Regions from separate parts of the Bradyrhizobium sp. CCBAU 65884 genome, predicted to be linked through region 2. Evidence: predicted binding sites of a transcription regulator. Region 2 holds the regulator's gene; each other region holds the start of a gene.
What was found. The regulator HrcA, encoded in region 2, represses chaperone genes, less so after heat shock. The targets are predictions, from matches to a motif close to GTTAGCACTCNCNNNNNGNGAGTGCTAAC.

Region 1 (5,754 bases), on a different contig from region 2:
AGGAGAGAGGACGCTCGATATAATATGACTAATGCGCAGCGCCATTGGACTGAGCTGAACGTTACCCGACGCGCCTGAATTCACCATGACAAATCAAATCGCCGTCTGACGCGTGCGACCGTAGACTCCCGGATTTCCAAATTCGGACATGGGTGTTCAACTGGAAGAACACGTTGCTCATGCCACACACCAATGTGGTTGCCTCTCTTGGTTATAGTCGGGGTTTTAAAAATGAGTCCACTTCAGCAGCGCATCGCAACCCTGACCAACGTGACAACTCATCTCATCACCGAGTTGTCGGAGTTGGAGGGACTGCACGAGCGCCTCAAGAAGGCAGAGCTGTCGGCGCGGCGGTTGAAACGCTCCGTTCGCGCATCGCTTTCCCATTCATCAACTCGTCGTCGCTGCTCTGTTGCCCCTCGTCTCGGTTCGAGGCGGCATCGTCGGCCAGCCTAAAGCATGATCCGGATAAAGTGCGCAGCGGTTTTCCGAAAAGATCATGCTTAAACAACAACCTGAAGCGCGATGACGATTCATCCTGATCGCATCGCGCTTTGGACCTTGGCCGGAGGACGTACGCCGGCGGCGCGCAACGCCTTCGATGCCGCGCGTCGCGAGCCGGCGCGACACGCGGAGTTGACGGCTCGCAGCGCGCGCTGGGCTACATCACCACGACCTTCGTGCCGACATTGACGCGGCCGTAGAGGTCGATGACGTCTTCGTTGCGCATGCGGATGCAGCCGGAGGAGACGTTGGTGCCGATGGTCCAGGGCTCGTTGGAGCCGTGGATGCGGTACAGCGTCGAGCCCAGATACATCGCGCGGGCGCCGAGCGGGTTCTCCGGACCGCCTTCCATGTGCCGGGGCAAATCGGGACGGCGCGCGATCATTTCGGCCGGCGGCGTCCAGTCCGGCCATTCGCGCTTGGCTGTGATCGCCTTCACGCCGGACCAGGTGAAGCCGGGACGCCCGACGCCAATGCCGTAGCGCATCGCCCTGCCGTTGCCCTCGACGAGATAGAGGAATTTGTTCGGGGTATCGACCACGATGGTGCCGGGACTTTCCTTGCCGCTATAGTCAACAGATTGCTTCTCGAACCTTGGATCGAACTGACGCTGCCGCGGGTCGGCCGTCTCCTGCTGAACCGCGCCTTGCTGATATCCACCCTGCATCTGCGGCTCGCCCATCGGCGGCAGGCGGCGCTGGTCGTAATAGCCGGGCTGCTGTTGATAGACCGGCTGCTGCGGCGCGTAGGCCGGACCGCGGCCGGGACCGTCGCCGAACAGGAACTCGATGAAGCCGCCGCCCATGTTCGCATTGGAGGCGACGCGCACCGGCGCCGGCGGCACCTGCGGCTGGTAGAGCACCGCGGGCGGATCGTTCGGCACCGAATTGTCGAAGGCGCTGGCACTGTTTGCGCCGGCAATGAAGGTGCAAGCGCTGCCGAGCAGCGCGACAGACATTTTCTTGAACATCGACGTACTCTGTACTGTTTCGTCTAGATCACATGCGCCGTGGAGAGCTGATGGCTGGTCCGCGCCCCCGACGTGGTCAATAAAAAGCAAAAGCCGTTTTGTTTGGTAAACAGAAGCGGCGTTTGGATTCACCACGTCGTCAGCAGCGGGGCAATTTGGCGATCAGCGTTTATTTTCGATGAACGCCGCGCGCCCATGGTTAATCGCTTCTTTGCGCGCCGTCGCGCGCAGCCGCACAACAGTTCCTGCCGTGAACTTCGTGTTAAATCGCTTCTGCCTACAAAGACGCGTGAGTGAGGTGGGGGGAGTATCCAGATGGCTGTTCACCGCAAACGTTTTCGCGTCGAGGATATCGCTGGTGGCGAGATGCCGATTTTGGACGTAACTGAAGAGGCAATCCCGATGCACAGCGAGATCATGGCCGAGCTACGTGCGATCCGTGCACAGATGGCGAAAGGCACCGCGCCCTTGCCCTTGTCCGGCAGCGCAGCCATGGCGGCGATCGACGCCTCCACCGCCCACGAGCTCTCCGAGGCTCGTACCATGCTCGAGACCTACCGGGCCCAGATCGAGCAGTGCGAAAAGCTGAAGGTCGAGCTCGACCTCATCCATGACGCCATCGACCGCACCAAGCGCGAAATCGCGACGCTGCACGGCAAGAGCTTTGACGGCGGCGAAATGGCCAAGGTCAATGGCGAGCTCGGCGCGGTGGTCGGCGGCACCGAGCAGGCGACCCAGCAGATCCTCGAGGCCGCGGAGTCGATCGACCAGGCCGCCAGCGCAATGTCCAAGGTGGACTCGATCGACCAGCAGAAGCGGCTCGCCGACGACATCCAGGAACGCGTCATCTCGATCTTCGAGGCCTGCAACTTCCAGGACCTGACCGGCCAGCGCATCAGCAAGGTGATGGGCACGATGAAGTTCATCGAACAGCACATCAATGCGATGATGGAGATCTGGGGCGGCGTCGACGCGATCAAGTCCCACGTCGTGCCGCAGGTCGACAATCGCAGCGAGGACGACAAGCTTCTCAACGGCCCCAAGCTCGCCGGCGACGTCGGCCACGCCTCGCAGGACGACATCGACGCGCTGTTCGACTGAGCGGACGCGGCATAGCGAAAAACAAAACGCCGGCGAGAGCCGGCGTTTTTGTTTTTGGCCCAGCCCGTCATTCCGGGGCGGCTCGACGGAGCCGGTCCCGGAATCCGGAGATTTAAGGCAGGAAGCTCACCACATCGAGATTCTCAGGTGCGCGAGTGCGCACCATAGTTCGCGCTTCGCGCGCCCCGGAATGACGGAAGACGAACATCACGCCCGCGGCGCGCAGCGGACGTAGACCATGTTGCCGTAGCGGGTGGCGGCGTCCTTGTCGATGAAGCGGGTGATCAGGACGCGGCCGTCGAAGGAGATGATTTCGCGGTCCTGCTCGCCGGGGGTCGGACCCGCCGGTCCGATGTAGTTCTTGCCGCTCGGCGAGCCCTTCAGCCGCAGCTCCTGGGGCGTTGCCTGGTCGGCCAGATGCATGATCACGCCGCCGGAGGAGCCGGCGGTGATCACGTAGGGATTTTTGCACTGGGCCCGGGCGGCGGCCTCGGTGCGGGCGCGGTCGGCCGGGTTCTGGAACGAGGCGAGGCCCCAGCGGCCGACGATCTCGTCGCCGCGAATGGTCGCAGGCATTTCGGGCGCGACGCCCGGCTCGGCTTCGGGCGGCGGCGAGGACGACGAGAAGGACGGCAGGCTCATGCCGCCGCCGCAGGCGCCCAGCAGCAGCGCCAGACAAGAGGCGGCGGCCAGATTGGCAACCGTGCGCGCGTGAGCTGAACTGATCATGGCATTCCCCCGAACAAGACCATGGCCGCACCCCTCCTGCAGCCAAGCGCAAAACCGCTGCCGGAGCAATGACGTCCTTTAATACGTCGGCGCCCCGAACAAGTTTCCAGTGCCACCATCCTATATCCGCCTCACCAATCGCTTAACCACCTTTGCTTGACAGGATCGCGGCCAAGCCATATTTCCGGGCCCACTATTAGCACTCGGAAAGCCCGATTGCTAAGCACGCCGTTCGATCCTCGGGATAGGGGGTGGACGGAAGCGCCGCCCCACCCACTTCCATTACTTCCGAAGCGAGCCTCCAAAGGGAAACGTCATGGCTAAATCCAAATTTCGTCCGCTGCATGACCGTGTCGTGGTCAAACGTATCGACGCCGAGGAAAAGACCAAGGGCGGCATCATCATTCCGGACAGCGCCAAGGAAAAGCCCTCCCAGGGCGAGGTCGTGGCCGTCGGCCCCGGCGGCCGTGACGAGACCGGCAAGCTGACCCCGATCGACCTCAAGGTCGGCGACCGCGTGCTGTTCGGCAAATGGTCGGGCACCGAGGTCAAGATCGACAACGAAGAGCTCCTGATCATGAAGGAGTCGGACATCATGGGCGTACTGGCCTAAGGCCATCCGCCTGAACAGCCGCTGAATGTCATGCCCGGATCCAGGCGGTCCGGGCATCCATCATTCCGCCGGGTTCGGTCCACGAATCCCGGAATTGATGCGACGGGCGAGCGGCAGACACATCACCAAACACGAGGGATTGCTCAAATGGCTGCCAAAGACGTCAAGTTTTCCGGAGACGCGCGCGATCGCATGCTGCGCGGCGTCGACGTTCTCGCCAACGCGGTCAAGGTGACGCTCGGCCCGAAGGGCCGCAACGTCGTCATCGAGAAGAGCTTCGGCGCACCCCGCATCACCAAGGACGGCGTCACCGTCGCCAAGGAGATCGAGCTCGAGGACAAGTTCGAGAACATGGGCGCCCAGATGGTGCGTGAGGTCGCCTCCAAGACCAACGACCTCGCCGGCGACGGCACCACCACCGCCACCGTGCTGGCCCAGGCCATCGTGCGCGAAGGCGCCAAGGCGGTTGCCGCCGGCATGAACCCCATGGACCTCAAGCGCGGCATCGACATCGCGGTCGCTTCCGTCATCAAGGACATCGAGAAGCGGGCCAAGCCCGTCGCCGCCTCCTCCGAGGTCGCCCAGGTCGGCACCATCTCGGCCAACGGCGATGCCGCCATCGGCAAGATGATCGCCCAGGCGATGCAGAAGGTCGGCAACGAAGGCGTCATCACCGTCGAAGAGAACAAGTCGCTCGACACCGAAGTCGACATCGTCGAGGGCATGAAGTTCGACCGCGGCTATCTCAGCCCCTACTTCGTCACCAACCCCGAGAAGATGACCGCCGAGCTCGAGGATGCCTACATCCTCCTGCACGAGAAGAAGCTTTCGGGCCTCCAGGCCATGCTTCCGGTGCTGGAAGCCGTGGTGCAGTCGGGCAAGCCGCTCGTCATCATCGCCGAAGACGTCGAGGGCGAGGCGCTGGCCACCCTGGTCGTCAACCGCCTCCGCGGCGGCCTCAAGGTCGCCGCCGTCAAGGCGCCGGGCTTCGGCGATCGCCGCAAGGCCATGCTCGAGGACCTCGCCATCCTCACCGGTGGCCAGCTCATTTCCGAAGACCTCGGCATGAAGCTCGAGAACGTCACTGTGAAGATGCTCGGCCGCGCCGGCAAGGTCGTGATCGACAAGGAGAACACCACGATCGTCAAGGGCGCCGGCAAGAAGCCGGACATCGAGGCCCGTGTCGGCCAGATCAAGGCGCAGATCGAGGAGACCACCTCGGACTACGACCGTGAGAAGCTCCAGGAGCGTCTCGCCAAGCTGGCCGGCGGCGTCGCGGTGATCCGCGTCGGCGGTGCCACCGAGATCGAGGTCAAGGAGAAGAAGGACCGCGTCGAGGACGCCCTCAACGCCACCCGCGCCGCGGTGCAGGAAGGCATCGTCCCCGGCGGCGGCGTCACGCTGCTGCGCGCCAAGAAGGCGGTCGGCCGTCTCACCAACGCCAATGCCGACGTCCAGGCCGGCATCAACATCGTGCTGAAGGCGCTCGAGGCTCCGATCCGCCAGATCTCGGAAAACGCCGGCGTGGAAGGCTCGATCGTGGTCGGCAAGATCCTGGAGAACAAGTCCGAGACCTTCGGCTTCGACGCCCAGACCGAGGACTATGTCGACATGATCGAGAAGGGCATCATCGATCCCGCCAAGGTGGTGCGCACCGCGCTCCAGGACGCCTCCTCCGTGGCCGGCCTGCTGGTCACCACCGAGGCCATGGTCGCCGAAACGCCGAAGAAGGAAGCCTCGCCCGCGATGCCCGGCGGCGGCGGCATGGGCGGCTTCTAAGCCTCCGTTCCGTTACAATGTTGCGAAGGCCGCCTCCGGGCGGCCTTCTTTTTTGCCG
Region 2 (5,754 bases):
GACCTTCTGGCCGAGATGGGCTTCCGCGGTCTCCTTCATCTTCTGCAAGATGAACGCCGAGACCTGCGAGGGCGAGTAGGTCTGGCCGTCGGCCTCGACCCAGGCGTCGCCGTTGGAAGCCTTCACGATCTTGTAGGGGACGAGCTTCTTGTCCTTCTCGACCATCGGGTCGTCGTAGCGGCGGCCGATGAGGCGCTTCACTGCGAAGAAGGTGCGCTCGGGATTGGTGACGGCCTGGCGCTTGGCCGGCTGGCCGACGAGGCGCTCACCGTCGTCCGTCACGGCGACGATCGAAGGCGTCGTGCGCATGCCTTCGGAATTCTCGATGACTTTGGCGTTCTTGCCATCCATCACGGCGACGCACGAATTCGTGGTGCCGAGGTCGATCCCAATGACCTTTCCCATGGTCCTGATATCCTTGTTTTTGCGGCAGGTTGGCTGGGCCCAGAAGGCACCCGACCGAAACCCCCTAAGATCAAACATCCGCGATATTGCGATGATTGAGGCTCATATAGGAGGGGGGGAGGGGCCCGCAAGGACCGAAGCTACGTTTCTGCCGTGAAAACATTGGGTTTTGGACGATGATATCCGGGCTTCACCGCCCTTGCGGGTGAGGAATTATTAACAGGTTCAGGCTTCAGCAAGCCCCCGCTACCGCAAGCCCGCCCACCCTGTTGCCGCAAGCCCAAACCCGGTAAAAGGCGGACCGGCCGGGCAGCCGCCACAGCTGCTTCGCGCGACAATGCGGCCCGGTGGCCGACCATCGAACGGCCTCAATGTGAACCAATCAGAGTGCCCATGAAGCTGATCCGCCCCCTCGCCGCGCTCGCCCTTCTGATCGCCTCCGCGTTTCCGGCCTTCGCCGCCGACGCCGTGTTTCCACCCGGCTTGCGCCTCGGCATGGTGCCGCTGGTCGGTCTCAGCACGGCAAAAACGTTTCCGGGATTCGAGAGCGAGGATGGCAGCGTCAAGGTGTTGATCACCGAGCTGCCGCCGGCAGCCTATGGCGAGGTCGTGAGCGCCTTCAATTCCAATCCGGCCGGCGCTGGCGGCGTCAAGCAGGACAAGATCGAGACGCCCGCGGGCCTCGCTTATTTCACCACCGAAAGCGGCAAGGCCGGCGACACCCCGGTGAAGCGCTATTCGATGATCGTGCCGGGCGCCGGCTTCTCCGGCTACGTCGCGGTGCAGGTCCCGGACAATGCGACCAAGATCTACACGGATGAGGCGGTGCGGCAGATGTTTGCGACCGCCACCACCCGCAAGCAGGTCTCGGCCGAGGAGCAGATCGCGCTGATGCCGTTCAGGATCACCGATCTCGCCGAATTCAAGGACATCCGCACTCTGGCGCCGGGCTCGAGCATCATCCTGGCGGACGGCGACGAGAGCACCGGTTACGAGTCGAAGCCGTTCATGATCCTCGGCCTGATCGGCGCCACGCCGCAGCAGGCCGACGACCGCGCCCGCTTCGCCCAGGAGGCGGCGCTGCAGATTCCCGGCGTGCGCGAATCGCGCGTCACCATGTCCGAGCCGATCCGCATCAACGGCCAGCAAGGCTTCGAGACCCGGATCGACGGCATCAGCGGCAAGGACAAGGTCCCGGTGACCGTGGTGCAGTGGATCCGCTTCTCGAGCGGAGGCGCCTCGCTGCGCATCATCGCCAGCGCCCCGCGCGACCAGTGGCTGGCCGCCTTCACTCGCTTCCGCGCCGTGCGCGACGGCATCCAGCCGAAGGGGTAGGCCAGAGGCGCTCCAACACACTCGGTGTCGTCCCGGCCTAGCGCGCAATTGCGCGCGGGGGGCCGGGACCCATACCGCGTGATCTCGCGATTGCGGTCGGTCGCAGTACCCACGAAGAGTCTTCGCCAAACTTCTCCCTGGGGGTATGGGTCCCGGATCTGCGCTGCGCTTGTCCGGGACGACAGCGGTGTTGAGGCTGCACGCCCAACCCCTCATCAAAGCCGGCCGCATTTTCGGGCTTCTGTTCGTACACGAACGGAACTAGGCTTCGTCTCCGTTGAGTTCATCCGAAGGGGAGGCGAACGATGCTGGATCGGCGACAAGTCTTGGCAATGCTTGGGACGACGGCGCTTGCAACGCTGGCTCCAACCGCACTCCTTGCAGCGGCATCGATCAAGCCGGACGATGCCTCCGCGCTGCTCGTGATCGACGTGCAGAACTGCTTCCTGCCCGGCGGCAGCCTCGCGGTGAAAGAGGGCGAGCAGGTGGTGCCCGTCATCAACAAGATCTCGAGAGCATTTGCGAATGTGGTGATGACGCAGGACTGGCACACGCCGGGCCACATCTCGTTTGCGTCGGTGCATTCCGGCAAGAAGCCGTTCGAGACCGTCGACCTTCCCTATGGCAAGCAGGTGCTGTGGCCCGACCATTGCGTGCAGGGCACCGATGGCGCTTCGCTGTCGAAGGACCTTGCGATCCCGCACGCCGAGCTCATCATCCGCAAGGGCTTTCACAAGGACGTCGACAGCTATTCGGCCTTCCTCGAAGCCGACGGCAAGACCTCGACGGGACTTGCCGGCTATCTGAGGGGACGCAAGATCAAGCGCGTCTTCGTCGCAGGGCTCGCGACGGATTTCTGCGTCGCCTGGACCGCGCTCGACGCGCGCAAGGCTGGCTTCGAGGTCTATGTGGTGGAAGACGCCTGCCGCGGCATCGACACGCAGGGCTCGCTGGCAAAAGCCTGGGCCGATATGGCCAAGGCCGGCGTGAAGCGGATTCAGTCTGCGGATATCGCGAGCGCGCAGGGCTAGATGACTGTCATTCCGGGGCGATGCGAAGCATCGAACTATGGTGCGCCGTTGCGCACCTGAGAATCCCGAGATTCCGGGTTCGGCTCTTCGAGCCGCCCGGAATGACGCAAAAAAATCAGTTCGCCGCGCCGCTCGACTCGTTGTTGTTCGCCGCGGGCTTCGCGCCGCCCTTGGCGACACCGACCAGGGCCGGGCGCAGCACGCGCTCGCCGATGGTGTAGCCGGCCTGCATGATCTGCACCACGGTGCCCGACGGCACCGACGCATCGGGCACTTCGTACATCGCCTGGTGGAAGTTCGGGTCGAACTTCTGGCCCTGCGGATCGAGCTTCTTCACGCCGTGCTTTTCCAGCGCGTTGAGCAGCGAACGCTCGGTGAGCTCGACGCCTTCGATCAGCGAGATCAGGCCGGGATCGGCCGTGGCGCGGGCCTCGGCCGGAACGGCATCGAGCGCGCGCTGAAGATTATCGGCGATGTCGAGCACGTCGCGGGCAAAGCCGGTGATGCCGTAGAGGCGGGCGTCGGCGACCTCCTTGGTGGTACGCTTGCGCAGATTCTCCATCTCGGCCAGCGTCCGCAGCATGCGGTCACGCGCCTCGGCGGCTTCCTTCTGCAACAGCTCGACCGAGCCGGGCTCGGGATCGTCGGGCATGATGTAGGGTTTTGACACCACGGGCTCGCCGGTCGCGGCAGTCGTGTCTTCGGGTTGCCGGTCTTGCTCGGTCATCGGCTCTAATCTCGAACTCGTTTCCAGGGATTGTTGGCCCGGATATCGTGCCTAGAGCGCCGAAAATCAAGCGCCCGTGATCGGCGGAAACGCCGATCAGCCTCCCAAAAGACGGCTGACGATGCGGGCCGCGTAGTCCACGGTCGGGATCACGCGGGCATAATTCAGCCGGGTTGGCCCGATCACGCCCAAAACACCGACAATATGGCCGGCGGCGTCCCGATAGGGCGAGATGATCGTAGAGGAGCCGGACAAGGAAAACAGTTTGTTCTCCGAACCGATGAAGATACGCACGCCCTCAGCGGTCTCGGCACGCCCCAGCAGGTCGATCACGCCGCGCTTGGTCTCGAGATCGTCGAACAGCAGGCGCACCCGTTCCAGATCCTCCAGCGCATGCAGGTCTTCGAGCAGATTGGCGTGGCCGCGGACGATGAGCTGGCGATCCTCGTTCTCGCCGCCGGACCAGCTGGCGATGCCGGCGGAAATCACCTTCTGTGCGAGCTGATCGAGCTCGGCACGGGCCTCTCCAAGTGCCGTCTCGAGCTCGAGCCGCGCCTCGGCCAGGGTGCGCCCGCGGATGCGCGCATTGAGGAAATTGCCGGCCTCGGTGATCGCCGAGGAGGGAACTCCGGGGGGCAGCGACAGCACGCGGTTTTCGACCTGGCCGTCCTCGCCGACCAGGATCACCAGCGCCTTTTCCGGTTCCAGACGGACGAATTCGATGTGTTTCAGCCGCGCATTGGATTTCGGCGTCAGCACCACCGCGGCGGCGCGGGTCAGGCCCGACAGCCGCGTCAGTGCCTGGTCCAGCGCCGCCTCGACCGATTGCGCCTGGCCGACGGTGGCAAGCTGGCTCTGGATCGACTGCCGCTCGGCCTCGTTGAGGTCGCCGACCTGCATCAGGGCATCGACGAAGAACCGCAGGCCGAGTTCCGTCGGCAGCCGACCGGCGGAGGTGTGCGGGGCGTAGATCAGGCCGAGCTGTTCCAGATCGGCCATGACGTTGCGGACCGAGGCCGGCGACAGCGGCATGGCGATGAGGCGCGAGATATTGCGCGAGCCCACGGGCTCACCGGTCGCGAGGTAACTTTCGACAATTTGACGAAAGATGTCGCGAGAACGCTCGTTGAGCTGGGCGAGGCCTGCGCGCGGCGCGATCAGATGGATCGGATCGTGATGGGCCACAGACGGTAACTCCTCTCAGATGCTCATAATTTGTCCATCCAGGAGGGTTCTGACAAGCGTCGCGTTTGCAGGGTGGAGAACCGGGGGTGAAAAAGCCTTGTCCTTTCCCCTTGCCGCATACCCTCACCCCACCTACAAGCACCGCGAATAGCCCTAACCTGCGAGTTTTGGAGGATTTCCCATGCGGCCAAGCCGCCGTGCGCCCGACGAATTGCGCCCCGTGACGCTGGAGCGCGGCGTGGTCAAATATGCGGAAGGCTCCTGCCTGGTGAAATTCGGCGACACCCATGTGCTGGTCACCGCCACGCTGGAAGATCGCCTGCCGCCGTGGCTGAAGGGCCAGGGCCGCGGCTGGGTCACCGCCGAATATGGCATGCTGCCGCGCGCGACCTCCGAACGCACCCGCCGCGAGGCCTCCGCCGGCAAGCAAAGTGGCCGCACCGTCGAGATCCAGCGCCTGATCGGCCGCTCGCTTCGCACCATCGTCGATCTCGAAGCGCTCGGTGAGCGCCAGATCACGGTCGATTGCGACGTGCTCCAGGCCGACGGCGGCACGCGCACGGCCTCGATCACCGGCGCCTGGGTCGCGCTCGCCGATTGCATCAACTGGATGAAGGCGCGCAACATGATCAAGGCCAATGTGATGCGCGACAACGTCGCTGCGATCTCCTGCGGCATCTACAACGGCACGCCCGTGCTCGATCTCGACTATGCCGAGGATTCGGAAGCCCAGACCGACGCCAATTTCGTCATGACCGGCGACGGCCGCATCATCGAGGTGCAGGGCACCGCGGAACGCGAGCCGTTCACGCAGGACGAGTTCCTGAAGCTGATCGCCCTGGCGCAAAAGGGCATCGCGCGTCTCGTGGACTTGCAGAAACTGGCTGTCGCGTAGTCAATAAGCCCATGCACCGCCGAATCACCGGAAAGCTGGTCATCGCCACCCATAATCCCGGCAAGCTCGCCGAGATGAAGGAGCTGCTCGCGCCGTACGGCATCGAGGCGGTGTCGGCCGGAGAGCTCGGCCTCGGCGAGCCCGACGAGACCGGCAACGATTTCCGCAGCAATGCC
Region 3 (5,754 bases), on a different contig from region 2:
GTCCTCTATCAGCCGTTCAGCATCCCCTCCAATTCGATGGCGCCGACGCTGATGGTCGGTGACTACGTCTTCGCCGCCAAATATGCCTATGGCTACGGCCGGTATTCATTGCCGTTCGCGTCGTCCTGGATCTCGGGCCGCGTCTTTGCTGCCGACCCGGAATACGGCGACATCGTCGTGTTCCGGACGGCAAAGGACAGCTCGGTCGACTACGTCAAACGCGTGGTCGGGCTGCCCGGCGACCGCATCCAGATGCGGCAGGGCCAGCTCATCCTCAACGACCGGCCGGTGACGCGCGTCGCGCTCGAGGACGGGCTCGCCGACAACGCCTGCGGTGGGGATGGCGGCGTCAGGGTCAAGCGTTGGCGCGAGACGCTGCCGAGCGGCGCGTCCTATGTCACCAACGACTGCCTCGACAACGGTTTCCTGGACAACACCAACGTCTTCACGGTGCCCCCGGGCCATTTCTTCGTGCTCGGCGACAACCGCGACAATTCCACCGACAGCCGCATGATGTCGACGTTCGGTTTCGTGCCGATGGACAATCTCGTCGGCAAGGTGACGCGCATCTTCTGGTCGCTCGACGAAGACGGCGAGCCGCACATGGACCGGCTGGGCAAGGTGGAGTGAGGGCGACCGTCATGGGCGCGAAGCGTTTGATTGTGCCGCACTGTCATTCCGGGGCGCGCCCACTTGGGCGCGAGCCCGGAATCCATAACCACAGGCCTTAGTTGGCTATCCCGGGATAGAGATCATCCCAGTTTGGATTCTGCTCCTCGATCAGCCGCGTCTTCCAGTCGCGACGCCACTTCTTGAGTTCTTTCTCGAGGGCGATGGCGGTAACTGCATCGTCGTAGATCTCGAACAAGACGAGCTTCGAAACGTCGTACTTCGTCGTGAATCCGGGAACGGCCTTTGTCTTGTGCTCTTACACACGGCGAACGAGATCGCTGGTCACGCCGATGTAGAGGGTGCCGTGCTTCTTACTTGCGAGGATGTAGACATAATAGGCCATTCCATCCGCCTGTGGTTATGGATTCCGGGCTCGGCGCTACGCGCCGCCCCGGAATGACGAACCCACCACCATCTTAGCGTGTATCACCCCCAAACAAAAACCCCGGCATCGCTGCCGGGGTTTCGTAGTTCTTGAGGTCGTTGGACCTTAGAAGTCCATGCCGCCCATGCCGCCGCCCGGGGGCATCGCCGGGCCGGCGCCGCCCTTCTTGGGCAGCTCGGCGACCATGGCTTCCGTGGTGATCAGCAGCGCGGCCACCGAGGCAGCGTTCTGGATCGCGGTACGGACCACCTTGGTCGGGTCGATGATGCCCTTCTTGACGAGGTCGGCATATTCGCCGGTCTGGGAGTCGAAGCCGTAAGCGTAGGTCTTGCTCTCCAGGATCTTGCCGACGATCACCGAGCCGTCTTCACCGGCGTTGATCGCGATCTGGCGAGCCGGAGCCGACAGCGCCTTGCGCACGATCTCGACGCCGGTCTTCTGGTCGTCGTTCTTGGTGCGCAGGCCCTTGAGCTGCTCGGAGGCACGGAGCAGGGCGACGCCGCCGCCCGGAACGATGCCTTCTTCCACAGCCGCGCGGGTCGCATGCATCGCGTCATCAACGCGATCCTTGCGCTCCTTCACCTCGACCTCGGTCGCGCCGCCGACGCGGATCACCGCGACGCCGCCAGCGAGCTTGGCAAGACGCTCCTGGAGCTTCTCACGGTCGTAATCCGAGGTGGTCTCCTCGATCTGCGCCTTGATCTGGGCCACGCGCGCCTCGATGTCGGCCTTCTTGCCGGCGCCGTTGACGATCGTGGTGTTCTCCTTGTCGATCATCACCTTCTTGGCGCGACCGAGCATGTTGAGCGTGACGTTCTCGAGCTTGATGCCGAGATCTTCCGAGATCGCCTGGCCGCCGGTCAGGATCGCGATGTCCTGCAGCATGGCCTTGCGGCGATCGCCGAAGCCCGGAGCCTTGACGGCCGCGACCTTCAGGCCGCCGCGCAGGCGGTTCACGACCAGGGTCGCGAGGGCTTCGCCTTCGACGTCCTCGGCGACGATGACCAGCGGCTTGCCGGTCTGCACCACGGCCTCGAGCAGCGGCAGCAGCTCGTTCAGCGAGGAGAGCTTCTTCTCGTTGATGAGGATGTAGGCGTCGTCCATCTCAACGCGCATCTTGTCGGCGTTGGTGACGAAGTAGGGCGAGATGTAGCCGCGGTCGAACTGCATGCCCTCGACGACGTCGAGCTCGGTCTCGAGCGACTTGGCTTCCTCGACGGTGATGACACCCTCGTTGCCGACCTTCTTCATGGCGTCGGAGAGGAACTTGCCGATCTCCTGGTCGCCGTTGGCCGAGATGGTGCCGACCTGGGCGATCTCGTCGTTCGAGGTGACCTTCTTGGAGTTCTTCTGGAGGTCCGCAACGACGGCCTCGACCGCGAGGTCGATACCGCGCTTGAGGTCCATCGGGTTCATGCCGGCGGCAACCGACTTGGCGCCTTCGCGCACGATCGCCTGGGCCAGCACGGTGGCGGTGGTGGTGCCGTCGCCGGCCGCGTCAGCGGACTTGGAGGCGACTTCGCGCACCATCTGGGCGCCCATGTTCTCGAACTTGTCCTCGAGCTCGATCTCCTTGGCGACGGTGACGCCGTCCTTGGTGATGCGGGGAGCGCCGAACGACTTGTCGAGCACGACGTTGCGGCCCTTCGGACCGAGCGTGACCTTCACCGCGTTGGCGAGGATGTCGACGCCGCGCAGCATCTTGTCGCGCGCTTCAACCGAGAATTTGACTTCTTTGGCTGCCATCTGGAATTTTCCTTGAGGTTGACTGGAGGGAGAGAGGGGCTCTTAGGCCGCCTTCTTCTTGGAAGCGGGGACGTCGAGGACGCCCATGATGTCGCTTTCCTTCATGATCAAGAGATCGACGCCGTCGATCTTGACTTCAGTGCCGGACCACTTGCCGAACAGCACGCGGTCGCCAACCTTGAGGTCGATCGGGATCAGCTTGCCGGCTTCGTCGCGGCCACCGGGGCCGACGGCGACGACTTCGCCCTGGGAGGGCTTTTCCTTGGCAGTGTCGGGGATGATGATGCCGCCGGCGGTCTTCTCTTCTGCGTCGATGCGCTTGACCACGACGCGGTCGTGAAGCGGACGGAATTTCATGCAGCTCTCCTAAGCATTTGCACGAGTTGATGATTTTCGTTTGTTAGCAATCTGTGCCCGCGAGTGCTAGCACAGGCGAGGCTGAAATAGGACAGGAATTTTGCGGGAGCAAGGGCTTCTAGCAGAAAAATCAGCACCCGGAAGCGCGGACTGCCAGAATCTCTTTTCCATCGTTAACCGAGGCCGAGCCGTATTAGCACGGTGACCCATCTGCTGCTAACGCATTGAATTTCAACAGCTTGTTAAACTTTTGGGCTTGAGATGGGTTGTCAGTTTGCGTCACATTTCTCTCATGTGAGCGCATCAGTACCGGGTGGCTCGTAAGGCGCACACCGACCAGGCCGCCCCTTGAATGCGCTCCTGCAAAGGAGGTTGGCATGGGCGTGCGGAGTGGGGGCGTTTCCGAGGACTTTCGGAAACAGCTTTTAGGTTACGGGCTGACGACGGCACAAATCCTCTACCGGATGCCGGATCATCCCTCGCTGCTCCAGACCTACGTCTGGCAGAACTACGACATGTTTCCGAAATTCCCGGCGCTGAAGGATTTCCTGGCCTTCTGGCAGGAAAAGCTCGACGGCCCCCTCCATTCGGTCACCGTCGCGCACTCCAAGCTGATCAAGCCGGCCGAGCTGCGCGCCGTGGATGGCGTGTTCCGGCTGCATTGAGACGAATATCGGTCTCGTAGAGTGGGCCAAGGCGCTTAGCGCCGGGCCCACCATCTCTCCATGATCGCGCGCGGAAGGTAGGCACGCTTCCGCCGTCGCTCTTCGAGCTATGGCGGACCAGTCGTTTTGCCCACCCTACGATATCTCAGTTGCAGGTCGTCGGACGAACGCACTATTCCCGGGATCGCCTGAGGGGCGATCAGGCGCCCTCGCTGCAATAGCGTCTCCACATCGCGCGATAGGCGTCGTCGACCGCTCGCCCGTATGCGACGGGGTTGCTGGCGGCTGCGGCCCGGATCTTGTCGGGCAGCTCGCGGCGCAACCTGTCGAGCTCGCTGATCTCAGAACCTCGGCTCGTTGCGATTTCGATATATGCCTCATGGCTGTCCGTGACCCAGTCCGGCAAGCCGAGTGCGGTGAGGATGGAGCCGGCAGCACGGCTGGGCAGGCTGTTGCCGAGCTTCGCCACCACCGGCACGCCCATCTGCAAGGCTTCCCACGTGCTGACGCCGCCGTTCTGCGGGAACGGGTCGAGGCAGATATCGACGCGATTGAACGATGCCAGATGTTCGCTTCGCAAGGTGGCGCCGAGCAGATCGACGCGTTCGGCCGGCAATCCGCAAGCCTCGAACCGCGCCAACAAATTTTCGCGGACCAGCTGGTCGTCCAGCGCAACATCCTTGATCAGCAGTCGCGAGCCCGGCACCCGCTCGAGAATCCTGGACCAGACTTGCGCCGCCTCGTCCGAAATCTTGCTGATGCGGTTGAAGACGCCGAAGGTGACGAAGCCGTTCGAGATCGCCGGCGTAGGTGCCCGTGGAATCTCGGTCGGCAGCGAGGCCAGCGTCACGAAGCACGGCAGGTCGACAACGGTCTCCGCAAACAGATGCCGAACCTCGAAGGGAATCGCGACCGGGTCCGAGAACAGATAATCGATCGTCGGCAGCCCGGTGCCAGTGCCGTGACCCCAGCCGTGCACCTGGATCGGTGCAGGCTTGCGCGCAAACACGCCGAGGCGGTTGCCTCTCGTATGGCCGGACAGATCGATCAGGATGTCGATGCCGTCGGCGCGGATCTCGGCGGTGAGGCGATCTTCGGTCCATTGCGAGGCGTCGCGCCAGCGATCGGCGATCCCCTGAAATTCGCCGGTCGTCGCATCCACTTTCGACGAACAAGCGTAGCACACGACCTCGAACTGTGCCCGGTCATGGTGTTGGAGCACCGGCTTGAAAATCAACGCAGCCGAATGCGCGTTGAAATCCGACGAGACATAGCCGAGCACCAGACGGCGGTCCGGATCGCGGTTGTTGTCATGCGGGCCCGCCGCGCCTGAAGCGATTTTCGCGCCGACACGCTCCCACCACACCTGACGCGCCTGCTGATGCCGTTCAACGGTGGCGTCCCCCGCAAAATCGAGCGTGAATATCTTGTTGGAGATCGCGCTCTGCAGGTCAGGCTGGATGTCGAGGGCTCTGTCGAAACTGGCGAGGGCTTCGTCGACCCGGCCAAGTCCGGCGAGGCAAAGACCCAGCACCAGATGAGCTTGAATGGAATCGGGATCGATCGCCAGCGCCTGCTGGCAGTCGTGGGATGCGTGGGCAATTTGCTGGATCTGGAGCAGGACACTGGCCCGCGCGAGCCACCCATTCGCGTCGTCGGGTGCCAGCGCAATTGCCTGATTGCCGTCTGCCAGCGCTTCGTCAAATCGCTGAAGTTCCCGTAAAGCCGTGGCACGGTTCGCCAGCGCCGCGGCATAGTCGGGCTTGATCGACAGCGCGCGGTTCAAGCTTGCGACGGCCTCGTCATAATTGCGTTGACGGCACAGCGCCCAACCCCGGCCGTTGTGGGCTTCGGCAAGGCTTGCGTCGAGTGCGATCGCCTTGTCGTAGCTGTGAAGTGCCTCCTCGTGAAGATCGAGGGCCACGCTCG

Region 1: XI03_RS18495 (co-chaperone GroES) is a predicted target of HrcA. The motif match lies at 3,500-3,528, and genes of this name have one in related genera.
Region 3: XI03_RS24265 (co-chaperone GroES) is a predicted target of HrcA. The motif match lies at 3,203-3,231, and genes of this name have one in related genera.

The regions. Positions count from the first base shown of each region.
Region 1 is NZ_LBJU01000116.1:128,403-134,156, forward strand. Features, by position in the region: gene XI03_RS18480 (L,D-transpeptidase) at 662-1,474, opposite strand; gene XI03_RS18485 (protein phosphatase CheZ) at 1,790-2,575, shown strand; gene XI03_RS18490 (hypothetical protein) at 2,783-3,304, opposite strand; gene XI03_RS18495 (co-chaperone GroES) at 3,621-3,917, shown strand; gene groL (chaperonin GroEL) at 4,065-5,696, shown strand.
Region 2 is NZ_LBJU01000130.1:161,886-167,639, forward strand. Features, by position in the region: gene dnaK (molecular chaperone DnaK) at 1-405, opposite strand, end outside; gene XI03_RS32565 (hypothetical protein) at 799-1,740, shown strand; gene pncA (bifunctional nicotinamidase/pyrazinamidase) at 2,046-2,771, shown strand; gene grpE (nucleotide exchange factor GrpE) at 2,887-3,498, opposite strand; gene hrcA (heat-inducible transcriptional repressor HrcA) at 3,595-4,683, opposite strand; gene rph (ribonuclease PH) at 4,865-5,578, shown strand; gene rdgB (RdgB/HAM1 family non-canonical purine NTP pyrophosphatase) at 5,590-5,754, shown strand, end outside.
Region 3 is NZ_LBJU01000123.1:87,338-93,091, reverse strand. Features, by position in the region: gene lepB (signal peptidase I) at 1-630, shown strand, start outside; partial or broken gene XI03_RS24275 (GIY-YIG nuclease family protein) at 728-1,015, opposite strand; gene groL (chaperonin GroEL) at 1,163-2,803, opposite strand; gene XI03_RS24265 (co-chaperone GroES) at 2,846-3,160, opposite strand; gene XI03_RS24260 (usg protein) at 3,538-3,825, shown strand; gene XI03_RS24255 (O-linked N-acetylglucosamine transferase, SPINDLY family protein) at 4,025-5,754, opposite strand, start outside.